DNA from 4 places in the Kosakonia sacchari SP1 genome. Region 1 is predicted to be linked to each of the others. Evidence: predicted binding sites of a transcription regulator. Region 1 holds the regulator's gene; each other region holds the start of a gene.
The links. Region 1 encodes CRP, which controls carbon source genes, mostly activating them, when cyclic AMP is high. Its sites were predicted from a motif close to ATGTGANNNNNNTCACAT; they were not measured.
Positions count from the first base shown of each region.

Region 1 (5,826 bases):
GCGTTTTGTGCCTTCGCTGATTATTGACGCGCAGGATATCGAAGAAGGGATGAAGCGCTTCGCGGATGCAGTGGCGAAAGTGGTCAACGGTTAAGGCGGCGGTTAAGCCAGATGCCGTGATGCGGGCGCTGACGCCATGCTACCGACGAAATGGTATGCATGGTGTTCAGGTGCCCAATAATCCGCTGTAAATGCTGCTCCAGTGTGCTCATTGGCCCATGCGTTAATGTTTCCGGGGCTTCGAGAATATTCACATCTCCGGATCCTCCCGGCCCGTCATACTCCAGCCGCTGCTGGCAGCGCTGCAGGGCAATTTCGCAGGATTGCAAATAACGTTGCGCCAGTTCCGGCGTCAACATCGTATGTTCGCGCGCCAGCGTCGTCATCGCATTGATATGCTCAACAATAAACTGGCTGTGCGTTACCCACAGTTTCATATCTTCCAGATAACGCGTATTGAATCCCGGTTCCTGCATCGCCTGGTTTAGCGAGTTGAACAGGGCGTTATGCGCCTGGTTCACGCGCATTCGCTGCCAGGCAAGCGGTGTGGGCTGCGGGTTATCGCTTAAGATCAGGCGAATCGCTTCCTGATCTGTTTCCAGCGCATCGTGCGCATTCTGTCGCAGTAAGCCACTTTGCCACTGCGGCCACAGCCAGACCATGCCGCCGAAGGCAATCAGGCAACCAATCAACGTATCTATAAGGCGGGCGACAATAAACTCCTCACCATTTAGTGTCAGCAGCTGCAAGGTGTAGACGGCGGTAATGGTAAAACCCACCATCGCCCAGCCGTAGTTTTTCCGAATAATGAGATAACTGACCAGCGTAATCATCAGCATCGCCGCCAGCGTAAAACCGAGTGGAACATGAAAATGCAGCGTCGCCCCGGCAATCACCAGCCCGGCAATGGTGCCTGCCGCCCGGTGGACAATGCGAACGCGCGTTGCGCCATAACCGTTTTGCGTGACAAACATCACCGTCATCATGATCCAGTAGGGTTTCGGTAAATGCAGGGCGCTGCCCATCAGGCTGGCGATACTGAGCATGACGCTGATTCGCGCGGCATTCCGCAGCGCCGCAGATTTCAGTGATAAATAGCTTTTCAGCGCCGGGAAAAGGGGCAAGCGCCGCTGCTTTTCCGCCATCAGATCGCGGGCATAGAGCGGGCGCTGAGTGCGCAAGACGCGCGCGATACGGCTAAAATGCCAGGCGCAAAACTGCCCAACCGGGTTATCCGGGTGCTGGCGGGCGATTTTTTCCAGCGCGCCAATCTGCTTATCCATGTTGAAGCGCGTGGGATAGCGGTGATAGAGAATGTCGTCTGCCAGCACGCGCAGACGAGCGGCAACGGTTTGTGCGTTCCAGCGGATCACCTGCTCGGCATGGGTTTGTTCCACCAGTTTTTGCACTTCTTCCGGCTGATGCAAACTCACCGAAATGTGCTCTTGCAGATCCAGCCCTACCTGGAAAACCCGCAGTAGCCGTTTGTAATCGTTGTGTTTATTGGCGGCCAGCATATGCAGTTGTTGATAGCACTGGCTTATCATATCCACCGCTTTTTGCTGGCGGGCAAGCAAAGGCGGCAGGGCTTTTTCCGGGTCGGCATGCTGCGTCAGCAAGCTGTATTTCGCCTCGCAGTAGTCTGCCAGTTGCCGGTAGAGCAGGCTGAGAGATTCGCGCAGCGGTTGCTCTCGCCACATCCAGAACCAGAACCAGTTGAACAGCCCGTACCACAACGTGCCCAGCGCATAGATAAGCAGCGGCTCCCATACCGGCATGTTACCGGCAAGGCTGAGCGTAAAGATGGCGGCAATGAGCGAAGCCGGGAGCAGACGGCCGTGCAGTGCGCTGATTTCGGCGGTTACGCCTAAAACCAGCGTCAGCCCGGTGAGGATCAGCGGCAATGGAAGATCTTTCGCCAGCAGTAATTGCACCGCCAGGCTGCTGCCGGCAAACAGGGTTCCGCCAATGATCAGGCGTTTGAAAAAACGTTTATGTGGCGTATCAAGCCCGGCAATGTTGCAGCAGGCGGGAACGAGGGAAAACAGCAGACCTTGTTGTAGATGACCCGAAACCAGACCAATGGCCACAGGTAAACATAACACCAGCGTTTGTCGCAGTGCGTAGTTGATTTCGGGGTGATAAATCAGCCTGCGCCACATGAGGGAAGAAAAACGACGCAGCGCGTAAGCTGCGCCGTTTTACAGATTAACGCGTTCCGTATACGACGATGGTTTTACCGTGGGCGGAGATCAGGTTCTGATCTTCGAGCATTTTGAGAATGCGGCCCACAGTTTCACGGGAACAACCGACGATCTGACCAATTTCCTGGCGAGTAATTTTAATTTGCATGCCGTCCGGATGGGTCATTGCGTCTGGCTGTTTCGCCAGGTTTAACAGCGTTTGCGCGATACGGCCGGTTACGTCCAGGAAGGCGAGGTTACCCACTTTTTCTGAAGTGACCTGCAGGCGGCGCGCCATTTGCGAGGAAAGACGCATCAGGATATCCGGGTTAACCTGGATTAACTGACGGAATTTTTTGTACGAGATTTCAGCCACTTCACAGGCAGTTTTAGCGCGTACCCATGCACTGCGCTCCTGACCCTCTTCGAACAGGCCCAGTTCACCGATAAAATCTCCCTGGTTCAGGTAAGAGAGGATCATCTCTTTACCTTCTTCATCCTTGATCAGCACTGCCACTGAGCCTTTAACGATGTAATACAGCGTTTCCGCTTTTTCACCCTGGTGAATCAGCGTGCTCTTCGACGGGTACTTATGAATGTGGCAATGAGACAAGAACCATTCAAGCGTCGGGTCTGTTTGTGGTTTGCCAAGCACCATGCGCGATTATCCTCTGTTATAAGCTGTCTCAGACACAGGATGAGCCCCTACGTCTGGGGTTGCAATCTAAGCTTCCCGCATCCAGGGAAGCGGACCGTCAGCGTCATCTGCGGTCTCTAAAGTATGATGTCATGCATACATGCGTAACATCCATTTATCTCTGTAGCATCCAGAGTGTTTTAGCATAGCTTTTACCGCCTGTCTCCTGGTGTCTCGCTTCAGCATGACGCAGGTCGCCTTCCGTTGCGAGTTTTGTTATGTACGCGTAATCTGTAAAGAAAATTGCCACTCCGGAGTGAAGAAAATGCAGGCACGTGTGAAATGGGTTGAAGGGTTAACGTTCCTTGGCGAGTCCGCATCGGGCCACCAAATCCTGATGGACGGTAACTCCGGCGACAAAGCGCCAAGCCCGATGGAAATGGTGCTGATGGCGGCGGGCGGATGCAGCGCCATTGATGTGGTTTCTATTTTGCAAAAAGGGCGTCATGACGTGACCGACTGCGAAGTGAAGCTGACTTCAGAGCGTCGCGAAGAAGCGCCGCGCCTGTTTACCCACATCAATTTGCACTTTATCGTCAGCGGTAAAGATCTGAAGGATGCGGCGGTTTCCCGCGCGGTGGATTTATCCGCGGAGAAGTATTGCTCCGTGGCCTTGATGCTCGAAAAAGCGGTGAAGATCACCCACTCTTACGAAGTTATCGAAGCCTGATGCGAAAAGCCCGGCGGCACGTGGCTGACCGGGCTTTCTGCATTATTTGATCTTTTTGCCTTCCATCAGCCGTTGCACCAGCGGCGTCATAATCAGCTCCATCGCCAGCCCCATTTTTCCGCCAGGTACCACCAGCGTATCCATATGCGAGATAAACGAGCCTTGCAACATCGCCAGTAACCACGGGTAATCAATCCCTTCCAGATTACGGAAGTGGATCACCACAAAACTCTCGTCCAGTGAAGGAATGCCTTTCGCGGCAAACGGATTGGACGTATCCACCGTTGGCACGCGCTGGAAGTTAATGTGCGTACGGGAAAACTGCGGCGTAATAAAATTGATGTAATCCTCCATCGAACGCACGACAGAATCCATTACCGCTTCACGCGAATGCCCGCGCTCGCTGGTATCGCGGACAAGTTTTTGAATCCATTCCAGGTTGACGATCGGCACCACGCCCACCAGCAAATCCACATGACGCGCGACATCGTTTTGCGGCGTCACCACGCCGCCGTGCAGACCTTCATAAAACAGCACATCGGTTGGCTCCGGCAGCGGTTGCCACGGCGTAAACGTGCCCGGCACCTGGTTCCAGGGAACGGCTTCATCGTAGGTATGCAGGTATTTGCGCGCCTGGCCTTTGCCGGTTTGACCATATTCGCTAAACGTCTGTTCCAGAAGGCCAAAATCATTGGCTTCCGGGCCAAAATAGCTGATATGCCGCCCAAGATCGCGGGCCTTACGGATAGCCATATCCATTTCCGGACGGGTATAGCGATGGAAGCTGTCACCTTCCACTTCTGCCGCGTGCATATTGAGCTGGGCGAAGATCTTACGAAAGGCGAGGCTGGTGGTGGTGGTTCCCGCGCCGCTGGAGCCTGTAACGGCGATAACCGGATGTTTGGCGGACATAGCAACTCCCTGAATAAACGATTATTTCAGTATAGCCAGCCGCCATGTACCTGTTCAGTCGTGGAACTGCCCGCGCGGCATTATATTGACCGTCTCGTGCAGTTCCGACCACACCAGTACGGCTTCGCCGCGTTGCAGCTGCCGTTTAACGTCGGCGACCTTTTGCTCAAGTGAACGCTCATGTTCACCATAATCAGTGCCTTCGCGCAAGACAAAGCTCTCAATCAGATTGTCCAACGTCTGCGCATCAATCTCTTGCCAGGGAATAATCATCGTCTTTCCAGGTAAGCGGATAACCAGTCCGGAATGCGTTTTTCCAGCCACATTTCCGGGTGGCGCAAGGTTCCGCCAACAAACCCGACATGGCCGCCGTGTTCCGTCAGTTGGTACTCAATATTCGCCGGTAAATGCCCGGCATCAGGGATAACGTTGTGATCCATAAACGGGTCGTCTTTCGCGTGGATAATCAGCGTCGGTTTACGAATATCCGGCAAAACCGGCATTGCGCTACAGCGGCGATAGTAATCCAGCGCGTCGGCAAAACCGTGGATTTTCGCGGTGATCAGATCGTCGAATTCGCGAATACGGCGCAGCTTACGCAGCGCAGGCAAGGTAGTTGGCAGCGAACCAGGATAAGCGCGTAATTTGCGCGCGGCGTTCGCTTTCAGCAAATTCAACAAGTAGCGCTGATAAACGCGGGAAAATCCCTTATCCATATGATAACTGCAAGCTTCCAGCACCAACGGAGCTGAGACAATCACCGCTGCATCGACGGGCAAATTGTCATCGGCTTTTGCCAGCAAACAACCGAGCATGTTCCCACCGAGCGAATAACCCACCGCTGCGGTTGGCGCGGGCCCAAATTCCTGATGTAACCAGCGCAAGAACCAGGTGCCATCTTCGGTTTCACCCGAGTGATAAATGCGGTTCAGGCGATTCGGGATGCCGCTACAGCCGCGAAAATGCATCACCACGCCAAGCCAGCCGCGCTGCTTCGCCGCATGCACCAGACCGTGCGCGTAAGGGCTGTGCAGGCTGCCCTCCAGCCCATGAAACACCACCAGCCGCGGTTTATGTTTCGCCTGATTCGGCTCTTCGCTCCAGGCCAAATCAACAAAGTCACCATCCGGCAGCTCAAGGCGCTGCCACCAGGGTTCAAACTGGAGACGTCGACGTAAAATGCGTGGCAGCATCGTTTGTAGATGCGGATTACGCGCACCAGGCATTGGATGAAAGTTAAGCGAGTCTCCCTGATTTTCAAGGAAATTTGCAGGTGTAATATCTGCCATCTTGTCAATAAACGTAAGTAAATAGACGATTATTATACTTGTTAATAAATGGGCTGTTTAATACTTTGCTGCTGT
Region 1 is NZ_CP007215.2:390,033-395,858, forward strand. Features, by position in the region: gene argD (bifunctional acetylornithine/succinyldiaminopimelate transaminase) at 1-94, shown strand, start outside; gene C813_RS24755 (YccS/YhfK family putative transporter) at 84-2,162, opposite strand; gene crp (cAMP-activated global transcriptional regulator CRP) at 2,209-2,841, opposite strand; gene C813_RS24765 (OsmC family protein) at 3,146-3,550, shown strand; gene C813_RS24770 (phosphoribulokinase) at 3,593-4,462, opposite strand; gene C813_RS24775 (YheU family protein) at 4,517-4,735, opposite strand; gene C813_RS24780 (hydrolase) at 4,732-5,751, opposite strand.

Region 2 (5,826 bases), 2.4 Mb from region 1:
TGGATTAATGAGCTGTGGCAGAACTACCTCAACACCGTTGCCGCTAACCGCCAAATCACCGTGCAGCAAGTTTTCCCTGGCGCACAAGCGATGCTGGATGGCCTGCGTAAAGTGGATGGCGACACGGCGAAATACGCGCTTGACAACAAACTGGTGGATGAACTGGGTTCCGCCACCGATGCGGAAAAAGCCATGGTTAAACAGTTTGGCTGGAGCACGGAGGATAAGAACTTCCGCGCGGTCAGCATGTATGATTACCAGGCGAAAAAACCGAGCGATGTTGGCGATACCGTGGCGGTAATTTTCGCTAACGGCGCGATCATGGATGGCGAGGAGACGCCGGGGAATGTAGGCGGCGATACCACTGCCGCGCAGATCCGCGATGCACGTCTGGATCCGAAAGTGAAAGCCATTGTACTACGTGTCAACAGCCCTGGCGGCAGCGTTAGCGCATCGGAAGTTATCCGCTCCGAGCTGGCGGCAGCCCGCGCGGCAGGTAAACCGGTAGTGGTTTCGATGGGCGGCATGGCGGCCTCAGGCGGTTACTGGATCTCAACACCGGCGAATTACATTGTTGCCAGTGCCAGCACGCTGACCGGCTCGATTGGTATCTTCGGTGTTATCAACACGCTGGAAAACAGCCTCGACAGTATCGGCGTACATACTGATGGCGTAGCAACCTCGCCGCTGGCAGATGTCAGCATGACCAAAGCGCTGCCGGACGAAGTTTCGCAAATGATGCAGTTGAGTATCGAGAATGGCTACAAACGCTTTATCACGCTGGTGGCGCAGTCGCGCAACAGCACGCCTGAGCAGGTTGATAAAATCGCCCAGGGTCACGTCTGGACCGGCCAGGATGCGAAAAATAACGGGCTGGTCGATGCGTTGGGCGATTTCGACGACGCGCTGGCGAAAGCGGCTGAGCTTGCGAAACTGAAACAGTGGCATATCGATTACTACGAGGAAGAGCCGACATTCTTTGATCGTGTAATGGATAGCATGTCCGGTTCGGTCAGCGCCATGCTGCCAAAAGCATTGCAGGCATACCTGCCCGCGCCGCTGGCGAGCGCGGCGCTGGAAATGAAAGCTGAAACTGACAAACTGGCGGTGTTTAACGATCCACAAAATCGTTATGCGCTCTGTCTGAATTGCGCCAATATCCGCTAAAATCACCTGACCACGTCCCCTCCACCGGAGGGGATTTTTTTGATGAAGCCAGAATATAACTATGCAAAAAAAATCCATTTACGTTGCCTACACGGGCGGTACTATCGGTATGCAACGCTCAGAACACGGCTATGTGCCGGTTTCCGGTCACCTGCAACGTCAACTGGCGCTGATGCCTGAATTCCATCGCCCGGAGATGCCTGATTTCACCATCCATGAATATGAGCCGCTGATGGATTCGTCCGATATGACACCGGAAGACTGGCAACATATTGCAGACGATGTGAAAGCGCACTATGACGATTACGATGGTTTTGTCATTCTGCATGGTACAGACACGATGGCCTACACCGCGTCGGCACTGTCGTTTATGCTGGAAAACTTAGGCAAACCGGTCATTGTGACAGGGTCACAAATCCCGCTCGCCGAACTGCGTTCTGATGGCCAAATCAACCTGCTTAATGCGTTATATGTGGCGGCCAATTTCCCGATTAACGAAGTGACGCTGTTCTTCAATAACCGTCTGTATCGCGGCAACCGCACCACCAAAGCGCACGCTGATGGTTTCGACGCGTTCGCTTCGCCTAACCTTGCGCCACTACTCGAAGCGGGTATCCATATTCGCCGTCTGGGCACGCCGCCCGCGCCGCATACCACGGGAGAGCTGGTTGTCCACCCGATTACTCCGCAGCCGATTGGCGTAGTGACGATTTATCCCGGCATTTCCGCCGATGTGGTGCGCAACTTCCTGCGCCAGCCGGTAAAAGCGCTGATACTGCGTTCTTACGGCGTAGGTAATGCGCCGCAAAACGGTGAGTTTCTGAAAGAGTTACAGGAAGCCAGCGCCCGCGGCATTGTCGTGGTCAACCTGACACAATGTATGTCCGGCAAGGTCAACATGGGCGGCTACGCCACCGGCAACGCCCTCGCCCATGCAGGTGTGATTGGCGGCGCAGACATGACAGTGGAAGCGACGCTGACAAAACTTCACTATCTGTTAAGCCAGGATCTGGACGCTGATGCCATTCGCACAGCCATGACACAAAACCTGCGCGGTGAACTGACGCCGGATGAATGAGGAGGCTCGAATGACGCAACGCGCACTGCTGCTGGTCGATATTCAGAATGATTTCTGCGCTGGCGGCGCGCTGGCTGTGACGGAAGGTGACAGCACAGTTGATGTTGCTAACGCCATGATTACGTGGTGTAAAACACGCAGCAATGCCATCGTGGCAAGCCAAGACTGGCACCCGGCCGGACATGGCAGTTTCGCCAGTCAGCACCACGTCGCGCCGTTCACGACTGGCGAACTGGCGGGATTAGCCCAAACGTTTTGGCCCGATCACTGTGTACAAAACAGCGAGGGCGCGGCGCTACATCCGTTGCTAAACCAGAAAGCCATTGACGCGGTGTTTTACAAAGGCGAAAACCCGCTGATTGATAGTTACAGCGCATTTTTCGATAACGGCCACCGTCAGGAAACCGCCCTGCACAACTGGTTGCTGCAGCACGGCATCCGCGAACTGGTAATACTCGGTTTAGCCACCGATTATTGCGTGAAATTTACCGTGCTGGACGCGCTACAACTTGGATATGAGGTGAATGTCATTACCGACGGTTGCCGTGGCGTGAACCTGAATCCGCAGGACAGCACGCAGGCGTTTATGGAGATGTCAGCGGCTGGCGCGACGCTCTATACGCTCGCGGACTGGCAGGAAACGCACGCCTGATGATGCCCCTGCCGGATGGCGTTGCGCCTCCGGCATGGCGACTTACGATTTAAACGTCGCGATCGGCTTTGGCGAAATGCCAAAATCCTCTTTTAATTGCTGCTTACTTTTCATCACCATCTGGCCGTTGGTATCAATGGTCATGTGCTGCGCCTGCGTGTTATTACGCGCCTGCCACAGCATCACTAGTTGCAGGCTGTTCTCTTTTTGCTCTGGTGTCAGCGCAACGCCATCCGGCCATTTACCTAACTCAACGGCAGTAGCCAGCCGCTGGTAGATCTCTGGCGTCATGCTGTTAACGATTTGATCAAGATTCATCTTGAAAACTCCGTGGAATAATTGCTGAATCGTTTTTTCAACCCTGAGAACGATCGCCATTTTCGTCGTCGGTAAAGCTCAGGGAAGCAGAGTTGACGCAATACCTTTCTCCAGTCGGTTGCGGGCCATCCGGGAAGACGTGCCCCAAGTGCGCATCACATTTTCCACAGCGGATTTCCACACGCTGCATGCCATGCGAATAATCGTTGATATAGCGAATAGCGTCTTCGCTCACCGGCTCAAAGAAACTTGGCCAGCCGCAGCCAGAATCATACTTGGTTTGCGAATTGAATAGCGCGGCGTCACACACCAGACAGTGATAAATCCCGTCGCGTTTGTTATGCAGAAAACGCCCGGTGAACGGCGGCTCAGTGCCGTGGTTCTGCGTCACGTAAAACTGCATTTCAGTCAGTGTTTTTTTCAGGTCGTCTTCAGAAGAATTATGCGCCATTTGCTCACGCCTCACGGTAAAAACTCGACAACTTTTCAGCCTGATTCTAACAAAACATTAACACTGCGGCGTTAACTTTTGTTCTAAACTTATTTGTTGCGGTAAAGCAGCCGGTGAATTGTGATTAATCTCACATTTTTATCCTATCTGACCTTTAAAATTCCAGGCGGCGCCCCTATATGGGGAGCATGCTCAAAGGAAGAGTGAGGCGAGTCAGTCGAACAAAGGTTATGCGGAGGATTGATTTGTCGCAATGATTGACACGATTCCGCTTGACGCTGCGTAAGGTTTTTGTAATTTTACAGCCAACCTTTTATTCACTAACAAATAGCTGGTGGAATATATGACTATCAAAGTAGGTATCAACGGTTTTGGCCGTATCGGTCGCATTGTTTTCCGTGCTGCTCAGGAACGTTCTGACATCGAAATCGTTGGTATCAACGATCTGTTGGACGCTGAATACATGGCGTACATGCTGAAGTATGACTCCACTCACGGTCGTTTCAACGGTACCGTAGAAGTGAAAGACGGCCACCTGGTTGTTAACGGCAAAACCATCCGTGTTACTGCTGAGAAAGACCCGGCTAACCTGAAATGGAACGAAATCGGCGTTGACGTCGTTGCTGAAGCTACCGGTATCTTCCTGACCGACGAAACCGCTCGTAAACACATCACCGCTGGCGCGAAAAAAGTTGTTCTGACTGGCCCGTCCAAAGACAACACCCCGATGTTCGTACGTGGCGCTAACTTCGACAAATATGCTGGCCAGGACATCGTTTCCAACGCTTCCTGCACCACTAACTGCCTAGCTCCGCTGGCAAAAGTTATCAACGACAACTTCGGCATCATCGAAGGTCTGATGACCACTGTGCACGCGACCACCGCAACTCAGAAAACCGTTGATGGCCCGTCTCACAAAGACTGGCGCGGCGGCCGCGGCGCATCCCAGAACATCATCCCGTCCTCTACCGGTGCTGCTAAAGCTGTAGGTAAAGTACTGCCGGAACTGAACGGCAAACTGACTGGTATGGCGTTCCGCGTTCCGACTCCGAACGTATCTGTTGTTGACCTGACCGTTCGTCTGGAAAAAGCAGCGTCCTACGAAGAAATCAAGAAAGCCATCAAAGCCGCTTCTGAAGGCCCGATGAAAGGCGTTCTGGGTTACACCGAAGACGACGTGGTTTCTACCGATTTCAACGGCGAAGTTTGCACTTCCGTGTTCGATGCTAAAGCGGGTATCGCACTGAACGACAACTTCGTGAAACTGGTTTCCTGGTACGACAACGAAACGGGTTACTCCAACAAAGTTCTGGACCTGATCGCTCACATTTCCAAATAATTTGAGATGAGAACATGATCTGAAAGAGCGACTTCGGTCGCTCTTTTTTTGTTTTGAAGACAGAGGATTGCGTTAATGATTAATAAAATTTTTGCACTTCCGGTAGTCGAACAAATTACCCCTACTCTCTCCCTGCGCAAAATGGACGAGCTGGACGTTATCGTCGTCGACCATCCGCAGGTTAAAGGTTCATTCGCCTTACAGGGCGCACATCTGCTTTCCTGGAAACCGCAGGGTGAAGAAGACGTTCTGTGGCTAAGCGGCAACACACCGTTTAAAGATGGCGTCGCGCTGCGCGGCGGCGTGCCGGTTTGCTGGCCGTGGTTCGGCCCGGCAAAACAACAAGGCCTGCCAGCGCATGGTTTTGCGCGCAATCTGCCGTGGGTGCTGAAAGCACATAACGAAGACGCCAGCGGCGTCGTGCTGACATTTGAACTACAGAGCAGCGATGCATCGCGCAAATTCTGGCCACACGACTTTACGGTGTATGCCCGTTACAAACTGGGCGCGACCTGCGAAATGGAGCTCGAAGCCCACGGTGAGTTTGAAACCACCTCGGCGCTGCACACCTATTTCAACGTCGGTGATATTGCAGCCGTAAAAGTGAGTGGTCTCGGCGATCGCTTTATCGACAAAGTGAACGATGCGAAAGAAGATGTGCTGACTGATGGTGTGCAGACGTTCCCGGATCGCACCGACCGCGTCTATCTGAATGCCGAAGCCTGCAGCCTGATCCACGATAGCGCCCTTAACCGTACCATTGAAGTCATCCACAGCCATAACGCAAATGTCGTGGCGTGGAACCCCGGCCCGGCGCTCTC
Region 2 is NZ_CP007215.2:2,807,112-2,812,937, forward strand. Features, by position in the region: gene sppA (signal peptide peptidase SppA) at 1-1,167, shown strand, start outside; gene ansA (asparaginase) at 1,229-2,245, shown strand; gene pncA (bifunctional nicotinamidase/pyrazinamidase) at 2,256-2,897, shown strand; gene C813_RS36205 (YeaC family protein) at 2,940-3,215, opposite strand; gene msrB (peptide-methionine (R)-S-oxide reductase MsrB) at 3,253-3,666, opposite strand; gene gapA (glyceraldehyde-3-phosphate dehydrogenase) at 4,010-5,005, shown strand; gene C813_RS36220 (D-hexose-6-phosphate mutarotase) at 5,081-5,826, shown strand, end outside.
Region 2: the regulator CRP is predicted to act here: its motif matches at 3,785-3,802, upstream of msrB (peptide-methionine (R)-S-oxide reductase MsrB).

Region 3 (5,826 bases), 250 kb from region 1:
TGCTTCTTGCAGGTCTTCGTCGTCTTTCACTTTGCTGGTTTTCAGCAGGATGGAAGAGATAACGAAAGAGACAATCAGTGCAGCGAAGATAGCCGCCAGGTTCGCGAAGTACGCGCCTTTTGGTGTCATTGCCAGCACGGCCAGGATGGAACCCGGAGAAGCCGGAGAAACCAGGCCGCCGTTCAGCACGCTCAGGGTGAACACGCCAGTCATACCGCCGAGGATAACAGCAAGCAGCAGACGCGGGTTCATCAGTACATATGGGAAGTAAATTTCGTGGATACCACCCAGGAAGTGGATGATAGCCGCGCCGCCAGCAGACTGTTTAGCACTACCGCGACCAAAGAACATGTACGCCAGCAGCACGCCCATACCCGGACCCGGGTTCGCTTCGATCAGGAAGAAGATGGACTTGCCGAGATCATGCGATTGCTGGATACCCAACGGTGAGAAGATACCGTGGTTGATGGCGTTGTTGAGGAACAGGATTTTCGCCGGTTCGACAAAAATAGACGCCAGCGGCAGCATTTCGTGCGCAACCATGAAGTTAACGCCCGCCGCCAGAACTTTGGACAGCACTTCAACCGCAGGACCAATGCCGAGGAACGCCAGGATGGCGAGGATCATACCGATGATGCCAGCGGAGAAGTTGTTCACCAGCATTTCGAAACCGGATTTGATCTTACCGTCGACCCAGTTATCAAAGTGTTTAATCGCCCAGCCGCCAAGCGGGCCTGCGATCATTGCGCCGAGGAACATCGGCATATCCGCACCAACGATAACGCCCATGGTGGTGATCGCGCCGACTACGCCGCCACGATCGCCGCCCACCAGACGACCACCGGTGTAACCGATGAGCAGCGGCAGCAGATAAGTAATCATTGGGCCAACGAGTTTTGCCAGCGTCTCGTTCGGCAACCACCCTGTAGGAATAAACAATGCGGTGATGATCCCCCACGCGATGAACGCGCCGATATTCGGCATCACCATATTGCTGAGAAAACGACCAAAGCTTTGCACCTTGATCTTGATATCGGATGACATAAAACACCCCTTCTTATGTTTGCTATCGCACAGGCCGGAAGCCCGAGGTTTTTTGTTAACGTGGCGGCAGAGGTAGCCGGACCTGGGTTATCTGTGAGGCGAAATCTCGCACCGAATCGCGTAGCTGTCCAGATGGTGTGCTTTTGTGTGACTCAGATCACACTAACGTAGGGGGTATGCCACCATTTAGTGTGATATTTGTCACATAAAATCAGTGTAAAAAAAGAACAAAGCGCAAAATCTGAACGTTATGAGCCTGTAAGTGTGATGTTATTCACATTTTATGCGCGATGGTTTGTTATGTATTTGTGATATAGATCACAAGATATTTTCGTCAGGACTTTTCCGAATGTGATCGCCAGCAAACTGTGTTTTTGACGACCTGCAGAACCTGTAACTTCCTTTCACTGCCTGTTGCGATATGCACAGTAGCGGCAGAAGTTTTCATCTTGATGAAACAATCTGCGCCCGCTCGTTCATACTTAGGTTTTTGTTGGCGAAAACGGAGAAGGCAATGAAACTGATCGGCAGCTATACCAGTCCTTTTGTACGCAAAATTTCGGTGATCCTGCTGGAAAAGGGCATCACCTTCGAATTTATCAATGAGCAGCCTTATAACGCCGTGAATGGCGTGGCGCAGTACAACCCGCTTGGCAAAGTACCGGCGCTGATAACCGATGATGGCGAAGTGTGGTTCGACTCGCCGATCATCGCGGAATACATTGATTTGCTAAATACCGCCCCGGCGATGTTGCCCACCGATCGCAAAGCGGCACTGAAAATTCGCCAACTGGAAGCGCTGGCTGACGGCATTATGGATGCGGCGCTGGTCTCGGTTCGCGAGCTGGCGCGCCCGGTCGAACAGCAGTCGGAGACTGAACTGTTACGCCAGCGGGAAAAGGTTTCGCGCGGTCTGGACGCGCTGGAAAGCTATCTTAAAGACGGCACGCTGAGCGTGGATGACTTGAATCTGGCGACGGTGGCAATCGCCTGCGCGATTAGTTACCTCAATTTCCGCCATGTTTCGCCCGGCTGGTGTGTTGATCGCCCACTGCTGGTAAAGCTGGTGGAAAATCTTTTCCAGCGCGAGAGTTTCGCCCGCACCGAACCGCCGAAGGCTTGATAAGCATGATGTTCGCCTGAGCAAGTCACGGTACAATCCCCTCACGTCAAACCCCCTGACGGGAGGGGGCAACTCATAGCCAGGCCTTTTCATGACTACTCTTTACAGCCAGATCCCTTCGACCGATCGTCTGTTACGTGACGAGGCGTTCGCCACTTTATTAACCACTTTTGGCCACAGTCGCGTGGCGCAAACGCTGCGCCAGCTTCAGGACGAGGCGCGCGCGCAGATCCGCGACGCGCAGACATTGCCCGACTGGAGCCAGGATTGGGCGGCAGCGGCGCAACAGCGGCTGACACAAAGTGACAGCAGCGCGCTGCGCCCGGTGTTTAACCTGAGCGGTACGGTGCTACACACCAACTTAGGCCGCGCGGTACAACCGCAGGCCGCCATTGATGCCGTCGCGCAGGTGATGGGCTCGCCGGTGACGCTTGAATACGATCTCGACGGCGCGGGGCGCGGTCATCGCGATCGCGCCCTGGCCGATCTTCTCTGTCAGCTTACCGGCGCGGAAGATGCCTGCATCGTCAATAACAATGCCGCAGCGGTATTGCTGATGCTGGCGGCCACGGCGGCTGGCCGCGAAGTGGTGGTGTCGCGTGGTGAGCTGGTAGAAATTGGCGGCGCATTTCGCATTCCGGACGTGATGCGCCAGGCGGGCTGTGTGCTGCACGAAGTCGGTACCACTAACCGCACGCATGCGAAAGATTACCGCCAGGCGATTAACGACAACACCGCGCTGCTGATGAAAGTCCACACCAGTAATTACCATATCGAAGGCTTTACCAAAGCGGTGGATGAAGCGGAACTGGTGGTGCTGGGGGAAGAGCATGCGCTACCGGTGATTGTTGATCTCGGTAGTGGTTCGCTGGTCGATTTAAGCCGCTACGGTTTGCCGCAGGAACCGATGCCGCAGACATTGATTGCTGCCGGTGTGAGTCTGGTGAGTTTCTCCGGCGATAAACTGCTCGGCGGCCCGCAGGCGGGCATTATCGTGGGTAAAAAAGCGCTGATTGAGCAGTTGCAGCAACATCCGTTAAAACGCGCGCTGCGGGCGGATAAAATGACGCTGGCGGCGCTGGAGGCGACGTTACGCCTCTATCTGCACCCGGAAAAACTCACTGAGAACCTGCCGACGCTACGTTACTTAACCCGCCCGGAGGCGGAAATTCGCGAGCAGGCGCAGCGCTTATGCGCAGCGTTGACGGCGCGTTATCACGAATTTGAGTTGCGCGTGGAAACCTGCCTGTCACAAATTGGTAGCGGTTCGCTGCCTGTCGACAGGCTGCCAGGCGCGGCATTGACCTTTACCCCGCGCGACGGCGGTGGGCGTCGTGTAGAGGCGCTGGCCGCGCAGTGGCGGGCACTGCCGCAGCCGGTGATTGGCCGTATTTACGATGGTCGCCTGTGGCTGGACTGTCGCTGTGTTGATGATGAATCCCGCTTGCTGGAGATGTTGCTGAAATGATTATTGCCACTGCCGGGCATGTCGACCACGGCAAAACCACCCTGATTGAAGCGATTACGGGCGTGAATGCCGATCGCCTGCCGGAAGAGAAAAAACGGGGTATGACCATCGATCTCGGTTATGCCTACTGGCCGCAGCCGGATGGCCGCGTGCCGGGTTTTATTGATGTGCCAGGGCATGAAAAATTCCTCTCTAATATGCTGGCGGGCGTTGGTGGCATTGACCATGCGTTGCTGGTGGTGGCGTGTGACGATGGCGTCATGGCGCAGACGCGCGAGCATCTGGCGATTTTACAATTGACCGGTAACCCGTCGCTGACGGTAGCGCTAACGAAGGCTGACCGCGTGGATGAGGCGCGCATTGCCGATGTGCGCGCGGAAGTCCAAAACACGCTCCAGGCCTTTGGTTACCCGCAGGCGACGCTGTTTGTTACCGCCGCTACGGAACAGCGCGGCATTGCTGAGCTGCGTGAACATCTGTTGCAGTTGCCGGAACGCGCGCATCCGGAGCATCAGCGTTTCCGCCTGGCGCTCGATCGCGCTTTCACGGTAAAAGGTGCGGGGCTGGTGGTGACGGGAACGGCGCTTTCCGGCGATGTCCGCGTGGGCGATACGCTGTGGCTGACCGGGGCGAATACACCGATGCGTGTGCGCGGGTTGCATGCGCAGAATCAACCTGTCGAGCACGCTCATGCCGGGCAGCGTATCGCACTGAATATTGCCGGTGATGCGGAAAAAGAGGCGCTCAGTCGCGGTGACTGGCTGTTGTCGCAGCAGCCCGACGAACCCACCGAGCGGCTGATTGTCGCGCTGCAAACCCACGTTCCGCTGACGCAATGGCAGCCATTGCATATTCACCATGCTGCCAGCCACGTTACCGGACGCGTGTCGCTGCTGGAAAATGGCCTTGCCGAACTGGTGCTTGATACGCCGCTGTGGCTGGCGGATAACGACCTGCTGGTGCTGCGTGATATCTCCGCACGCAGCACGCTGGCGGGCGCACGCGTGGTGACGCTGAACTCACCGCGTCGCGGCAAGCGCAAGGCAGATTACCTGGCGTGGATTGGTGAACTGGCGCAGGTCAAAGATGACGCCCAGGCGCTGGCCGTGCATTTATCGCGCGGGGCGGTGGATTTGCGTGCATTTGGCTGGGCGCGCCAGTTAAGCAGCATCGGTCTGGCGGCGCTACTCGATAACCCCGGTTTTATCCGCGCGGGGGATAACCTGCTTAATGCGCCGGTGGCAGCGCGCTGGCAGCGTAAGTTGCTGGACACGCTGGCGACTTACCATGAACAGCACCGCGAAGAGCCGGGTCCAGGGCGCGAACGCCTGCGACGCATGGCGCTGCCGATGGAAGATGAAGCGTTGGTATTAACGCTGATTGAACGCATGCGTGAGAGCGGCGATATCCACAGCCACCACGGCTGGCTGCACTTGCCGGAGCATAAAGCCGGTTTCAGCGACGAGCAGGCGCAGCTTTGGCAAAAAACCGCACCGCTGTTTGGCGACGAACCCTGGTGGGTGCGGGATTTAGCCCGTGAAGTTGGCGTCGATGAACAGGTAATGCGCGGCCTGCTGCGTCAGGCGGCGCAGCAGGGGCTGATTACGGCGATCGTTAAAGATCGTTATTACCGCAACGATCGCATAGTGACTTTTGCGAGCATGATCCGCGATCTTGATGAAGCGCGCGGCTCTACCAGCGCGGCGGATTTTCGCGATACGTTGAATGTGGGGCGCAAACTGGCGATTCAAATCCTCGAGTATTTTGACCGCATTGGTTTTACCCGTCGCCGTGGTAATGACCACATCCTGCGCGACAAGGCGTTATTTCTCAAAGAGTGATCAACGCTCAGGCTGGCGATTTTTCGCCAGCCGCATCATCCCTCGCAAAACCTTCTTACCGCAAGGAAGCGCTGGTCATCGCCTGCAATAACGTCCAGAACTCAACGGAAAATATGCCGTTAAGCGCAAAAAAACCGGCAACGGGTGCGAATTCTCTGGAACGTAATAAGCAGGCACAACATGCGCTGGCGAGCGGCTCCTGCACACCTTTAGTGGCATTTTGAACGCGTGCTACAAATTGCCAAAAATGTTCAGGCAAATGACAAAACTGGCAGCTTTCCCGCTTGCGATCAAAGCATTGCGGCGGTTTTTCTGGCACCCTTGTCGTTTTCGTGCCCGGTGGAGTGGGG
Region 3 is NZ_CP007215.2:138,200-144,025, forward strand. Features, by position in the region: gene C813_RS23670 (PTS mannitol transporter subunit IICBA) at 1-1,044, opposite strand, end outside; gene C813_RS23675 (glutathione S-transferase) at 1,559-2,167, shown strand; gene selA (L-seryl-tRNA(Sec) selenium transferase) at 2,259-3,635, shown strand; gene selB (selenocysteine-specific translation elongation factor) at 3,632-5,476, shown strand; gene C813_RS47060 (hypothetical protein) at 5,532-5,795, opposite strand.
Region 3: the regulator CRP is predicted to act here: its motif matches at 1,307-1,324, upstream of C813_RS23675 (glutathione S-transferase).

Region 4 (5,826 bases), 2.1 Mb from region 1:
GTTTTTGAACTGCTCTGCCGGAATGGCGGACTCAGATTTCAGACCGGCGTCAACCAGAACTACGTCTTTGTCGATAGCAACAACAACACCACGAACGATAGAACCCGGGCGGGTTTCGATTTCTTTCAGGGACTCTTCAAAGAGTTGAGCAAAAGATTCAGTCATATTGATAATCTTCAGGATTCTTCAATTTAACGTCCACCTGGCTTCATGCCGGATGGGGTTGTTTCACATGCCTGCTCACACTCCATTGCAGCAGGTACTACGAATTCGGTCGCTTACGCGAGAGCCAATTTTTGGCGAGCATATTGTAGCGCTTTCTCAATCACTTGCTCAATACTTAAACTGGTTGAATCCAGTACTAAAGCATCGGCAGCGGGAACCAGCGGTGCAACAGGGCGGTTTCGATCGCGATCGTCACGTTCCTTTATCTCGGCCAAAAGGCGTTCAAAGTTAACACTAAAGCCCTTCTCCTGCAACTGTAGCATGCGCCGATGCGCACGCTCTTCAGAAGAAGCGTCAAGAAAAATTTTTACCGGCGCGTCCGGAAAAACCACAGTCCCCATATCACGCCCGTCGGCGATAAGGCCTGGTGCGTCACGGAATGCGCGCTGGCGACGTAATAACGCTTCACGCACTCGCGGGAACGCTGCAATCTGCGAGGCTGCATTCGCCACGTCCTGAGTACGGATTTCGCTGCTGACATCTTCGCCTTCCAGAATGACTTCCAGATGGCCATTTGTTGAGACAAAACGCACATCCAGGTGCGCTGCCAGCGGAACCAAAACATCTTCGGAAGAAACATCGACATGGTGATGCAGCGCGGCAAGCGCCAGAACACGATAAATTGCGCCTGAGTCCAACAGATGCCATTGCAACGCTTCCGCCATTGCCTTGCAAAGCGTGCCTTTACCCGCGCCGCTTGGCCCATCAATGGTGATTACCGGGGCAATTGCTGTCATCTTTCTCTCCTTAATCAAGGCATATCGTTACATAACCGCGCGCATTATACGCGCCAATGCCCACAACCGTTACTGTTGCGTGCGAATAACCGAAGAGGATGCAACTGAGTGTAGAATAATTGCGCGGGAAGCGGGCTGATTTACACCAGCCCGCAAAAGGGAGAAATTATGCCAGCGTACTAATATGGGCTAATTGCTCAAAATAGTCCGGGAAAGTCTTCGCTGTACATTTCGGATCAAGAATAGTGACCGGCGTATCAGACAGCGCCACCAGCGAGAAGCACATCGCCATACGATGATCGTTATACGTTCCGATTTCCGCAAGCTGCAGCCTGGCAGGCGGTGTTACGCGAATATAGTCTTCGCCCTCTTCCACTTCGGCCCCAACTTTACGCAGCTCCGTCGCCATCGCGAACAAGCGATCGGTCTCTTTTACGCGCCAGTTATAGATGTTGCGCAGAGTGGTCGAGCCTTTGGCAAACAGCGCTGCCGTCGCAATGGTCATTGCCGCATCGGGAATATGGTTCATGTCCATGTCGATTGCGTTCAACTCACCACGCGTGCAGGCAATATAATCATCACCCCAGACAACGGTTGCGCCCATTTTTTCAAGCACATCGGCAAAACGAATATCGCCCTGCACGCTGTTACGGCCTATACCGGTTACTTTCACCGTACCGCCTTTGATTGCGCCGGCCGCGAGGAAATAAGAAGCAGAAGACGCATCGCCTTCGACCAGATAATGGCCCGGTGACTGATATTGCTGCGCACCGCGCACAACAAAGCGTTGATATTGCTGGTTTTCAACCTCAACACCGAAGGTCTTCATCAGATGCAGCGTGATATCAATATACGGTTTGGATACCAGGTCACCTTTGATGGTGATAACCGTGTCGTTGGGCGCCAGCGGGGCTGTCATCAGCAATGCGGTTAAGAACTGGCTGGAAACGCTGCCATCGACACTCACTTCACCACCAGTAAAGCCACCGCGCAAATGCAGTGGCGGATAATTTTCCTGCTCAAGATAATCAACCTTTGCCCCGCCCTGACGAAGCGCATCAACCAGATGGCCAATCGGACGCTCTTTCATGCGCGGCTCACCAGTCAGCACAATATTGTTCTCGCCAAGGCACAGCGCAGCGGCCAACGGACGCATGGCGGTTCCAGCGTTACCCAGAAACAGTTCCAGTTTTTTTGTTGAGTGCAGCGGGCCGCCAACACCCGTCACTTCACAACGGGTGCGATCGGCAGACAACGTGTAATGAACCCCCAGCGCGCTGAGGGCATTGAGCATGTGGCGCACATCATCACTGTCCAGCAGGTTAGTCAGAACAGTCGTGCCACGCGCGAATGCGGCCAGCAACAAGGCGCGGTTGGAGACACTCTTTGAACCAGGCAGATTGATGGTGCCATCTACTCGCGCGATGGGTTGTAACGTCAGGGATTCCATGAAACTTCACTCTCAACAAACAGAATAAAACCCCCGCAGTCAGACTACGGGGGTACGTCAAAACAGGGTGATTAACCGTGGCGGCGTTCGAAATCGACCATAAAGTCAGTGAGCGCCTGTACGCCAGCCAGCGGCATCGCATTATAGATAGAGGCGCGCATCCCACCGACAACACGGTGGCCTTTCAGCGCGTGCAGACCCGCAGCGAACGACTCCTCAAGGAAGACTTTATCGAGCGCGCTGTCTGCTAACTGGAACGGTACGTTCATTCGCGAACGGTTCGCTTTCGCCACGTCGTTGCGGTAGAAATCGCTGTTGTCGATCACACCGTATAACAGGTCGGCTTTTTGCTGGTTGATTTTGTCCATTGCCGCCACGCCGCCTTGTTTTTTCAGCCACTTAAACACTAGCCCGGAGAGATACCAGGCAAAGGTCGGCGGCGTGTTAAACATCGAGTCGTTTTCGTTCAGCACGGTGTAATCAAGGATCGACGGGCAAGTCTGATGCGCTTTACCCAGCAGATCTTCGCGCACAATCACCAGCGTCAAACCCGCTGGCCCGATATTTTTCTGCGCGCCTGCGTAGATCACACCAAAGCGGCTTACGTCAATCTGGCGAGAGAGAATAGTTGAGGAAAAATCAGCGGCAACGACTACATCACCGAAGTCCGGTGTTTCATCGATCGCAATACCGTCGATCGTTTCGTTCGGACAGTAGTGCAGATAGGCCGCATTATCGCTCAGTTGCCAGTCGCGCATCGGTTTCACCGCACGCAGACCATCAACAGTGATTTTGGCGTCAATAACGTTCGGTGAGCAGTATTTTTTCGCTTCTTTTACCGCACTCGCCGCCCAGTAGCCCGCATCAACGTAATCAGCGGTGGTTTTATCGCCCAGCAAGTTCAGCGGAACGCCCGCAAACTGGCCGCGACCGCCGCCGTGACAGAACAGAACCTTATAGTTAGAGGGAATATTCAGCAGGTCGCGAAAATCCTTTTCTGCTTCTTCCGCCACGTGGATAAACTCTTTACCACGATGGCTAATTTCCATCACCGACGTTCCAAGACCTTGCCAGTCGCACAGCTCTTGTTGCGCTTGTTTGAGCACATCTGCCGGTAATACTGCCGGGCCAGAACTAAAATTAAAGACCTGAGTCATTTCCCCTCACCACGCTATAAAGCAATAAGTTATTCCTGTGACATCGGTTTTATCATTCAGCGCTACGCGCCGCAACGGGTAATGGACGCCAGTGGCAAGATGTGCGCTAACTCACATAGCAGAAAGTGTTGTTTGCTCAACGCAGACCCGATAAAAACGCTGTTATGTCACGCGAACAGCCCGGCTTGCCTTCGACCATTCCGGATTTGCACAACGCGGGCAAGATTGCTTTTCCCCTTTTTGCATGGCGACGATTTTACTGCAGCGGACACAAACATAGTCCCCCGCCTCGGGAACCGTCGTGAAACGCTCATTGCATCCTTCAGGCAAAATACACAACCCGGGTTTCACCTCATCGTCCGGGAAGTAGTAAACACTGATTTGACCGTTGGTTTCCATTATTGCCAGACGAATCTGTCCGAGTTGTTCCACGCCATTCAAACGTAGCTCCATAAAGAACTCGAACTCGGTCATGTTCTCCGCATGCAGTTTGTCCCATGCCAATTCGCCGTTTTCGACAATGACAACCGGTTTGCCTTCCAGCAAATCTTCCAGTTTTTCGCTGTGCGACATCAACCACATCACAAACCGATAGAGCAACGCTAAAGTGATAAAAACCACCAGCACCGGCAGCATTGGCACATCATCGTAAAAAGCGACATCCCCGGCGGCCGACCCCAATGTCAGGATTATCAGCACTTCAAACAGGGACATCTGGCGTACGCCGCGTCGCCCGGTGATTTTGAGAAATAAAAAGACCAAAACAAAGGTGTAAAGACTACGCAGTGCGACTTCCCCGAGAAAATCAAGAGGGACCTTGTCGAGCGCCATACGATGCAGATCAAACGCTTTCATTTTTTATGCCTGAACAGTTCGTTACTTTTCTTAATCATAGCCAGAAGTTTTATTTTCGTCGGTCAGACGTGGAAGATAGCGTCAGTCACGCAAAACCCGTATCATTGCGCGCTTTACGTACGAAAAAAGTGACCGCCATGACTCAAACATTTATTCCCGGCAAAGACGCCGCGCTGGAAGATTCCATCGCCCGCTTCCAGCAAAAGCTCACCGATCTCGGCTTTAACATCGAAGAGGCCTCATGGCTGAACCCGGTGCCAAACGTCTGGTCTGTACATATTCGCGATAAAGAGTGCGCGCTGTGCTTCACCAACGGCAAAGGCGCGACCAAAAAAGCTGCGCTGGCCTCTGCACTGGGCGAGTATTTCGAGCGTCTGTCCACCAACTACTTCTTCGCTGATTTCTGGCTGGGTGATGAAATCGCACAAGGTCCATTCGTTCATTACCCGAATGAGAAATGGTTCCCGCTGCCGGAAGATGACTCCCTGCCGGAAGGCATTCTGGATGCGCGTCTGCGCGCCTACTACGACCCGCAGAACGAACTGGCTGCCGGGATGCTCGTTGATCTGCAATCCGGCAACGATGAGCGCGGTATCTGCGCCCTGCCGTTTACCCGCCAGTCTGATGAGCAGACGGTTTATATCCCGATGAATATCGTCGGCAACTTATACGTTTCTAACGGTATGTCCGCCGGGAACACGCGCAATGAAGCCCGCGTGCAGGGGCTGTCCGAAGTGTTCGAACGCCATATTAAAAATCGCATTATTGCCGAGAGCATCAGCCTGCCAGAAATTCCGCAGGATGTACTGGCGCGCTATCCAGGCGTTGTCGAAGCGATTGCTAAACTGGAAGCGGAAGGTTTCCCGATCTTCGCTTACGACGGTTCGCTGGGCGGTAAATATCCGGTTATCTGCGTTGTCCTGTTCAACCCGGCTAACGGCACCTGTTTTGCCTCTTTTGGTGCACATCCTGATTTCGGCGTGGCGCTTGAGCGTACCGTTACCGAGCTGCTGCAAGGCCGCGGGTTGAAAGATCTGGATGTGTTCACACCGCCAACCTTTGATGATGAAGAAGTGGCCGAGCATGCCAACCTCGAAACGCACTTTATCGACTCCAGCGGTTTGATCTCATGGGACCTGTTCAAGCAAGATGCCGATTATCCGTTTGTTGACTGGAGCTTCGCTGGCACGACGGAAGAAGAGTTTGCCACACTTATGGCTATCTTTAAGGCGGAAGATAAAGAAGTCTACATTGTCGATTATGAACATCTGGGCGTTTACGCCTGCCGTATCCTGGTGCCTGGCATGTCCGATATTTATCCGGCGGAAGATCTGTGGCTGGCGAACAACACCATGGGCAGCCATTTGCGCGAAACCATCCTCTCTTTACCTGGCAGTGAATG
Region 4 is NZ_CP007215.2:3,142,846-3,148,671, forward strand. Features, by position in the region: gene rpsA (30S ribosomal protein S1) at 1-165, opposite strand, end outside; gene cmk ((d)CMP kinase) at 279-962, opposite strand; gene aroA (3-phosphoshikimate 1-carboxyvinyltransferase) at 1,129-2,412, opposite strand; gene serC (3-phosphoserine/phosphohydroxythreonine transaminase) at 2,484-3,569, opposite strand; gene C813_RS37840 (DUF421 domain-containing protein) at 3,732-4,424, opposite strand; gene ycaO (30S ribosomal protein S12 methylthiotransferase accessory factor YcaO) at 4,562-5,826, shown strand, end outside.
Region 4: the regulator CRP is predicted to act here: its motif matches at 3,669-3,686, upstream of serC (3-phosphoserine/phosphohydroxythreonine transaminase).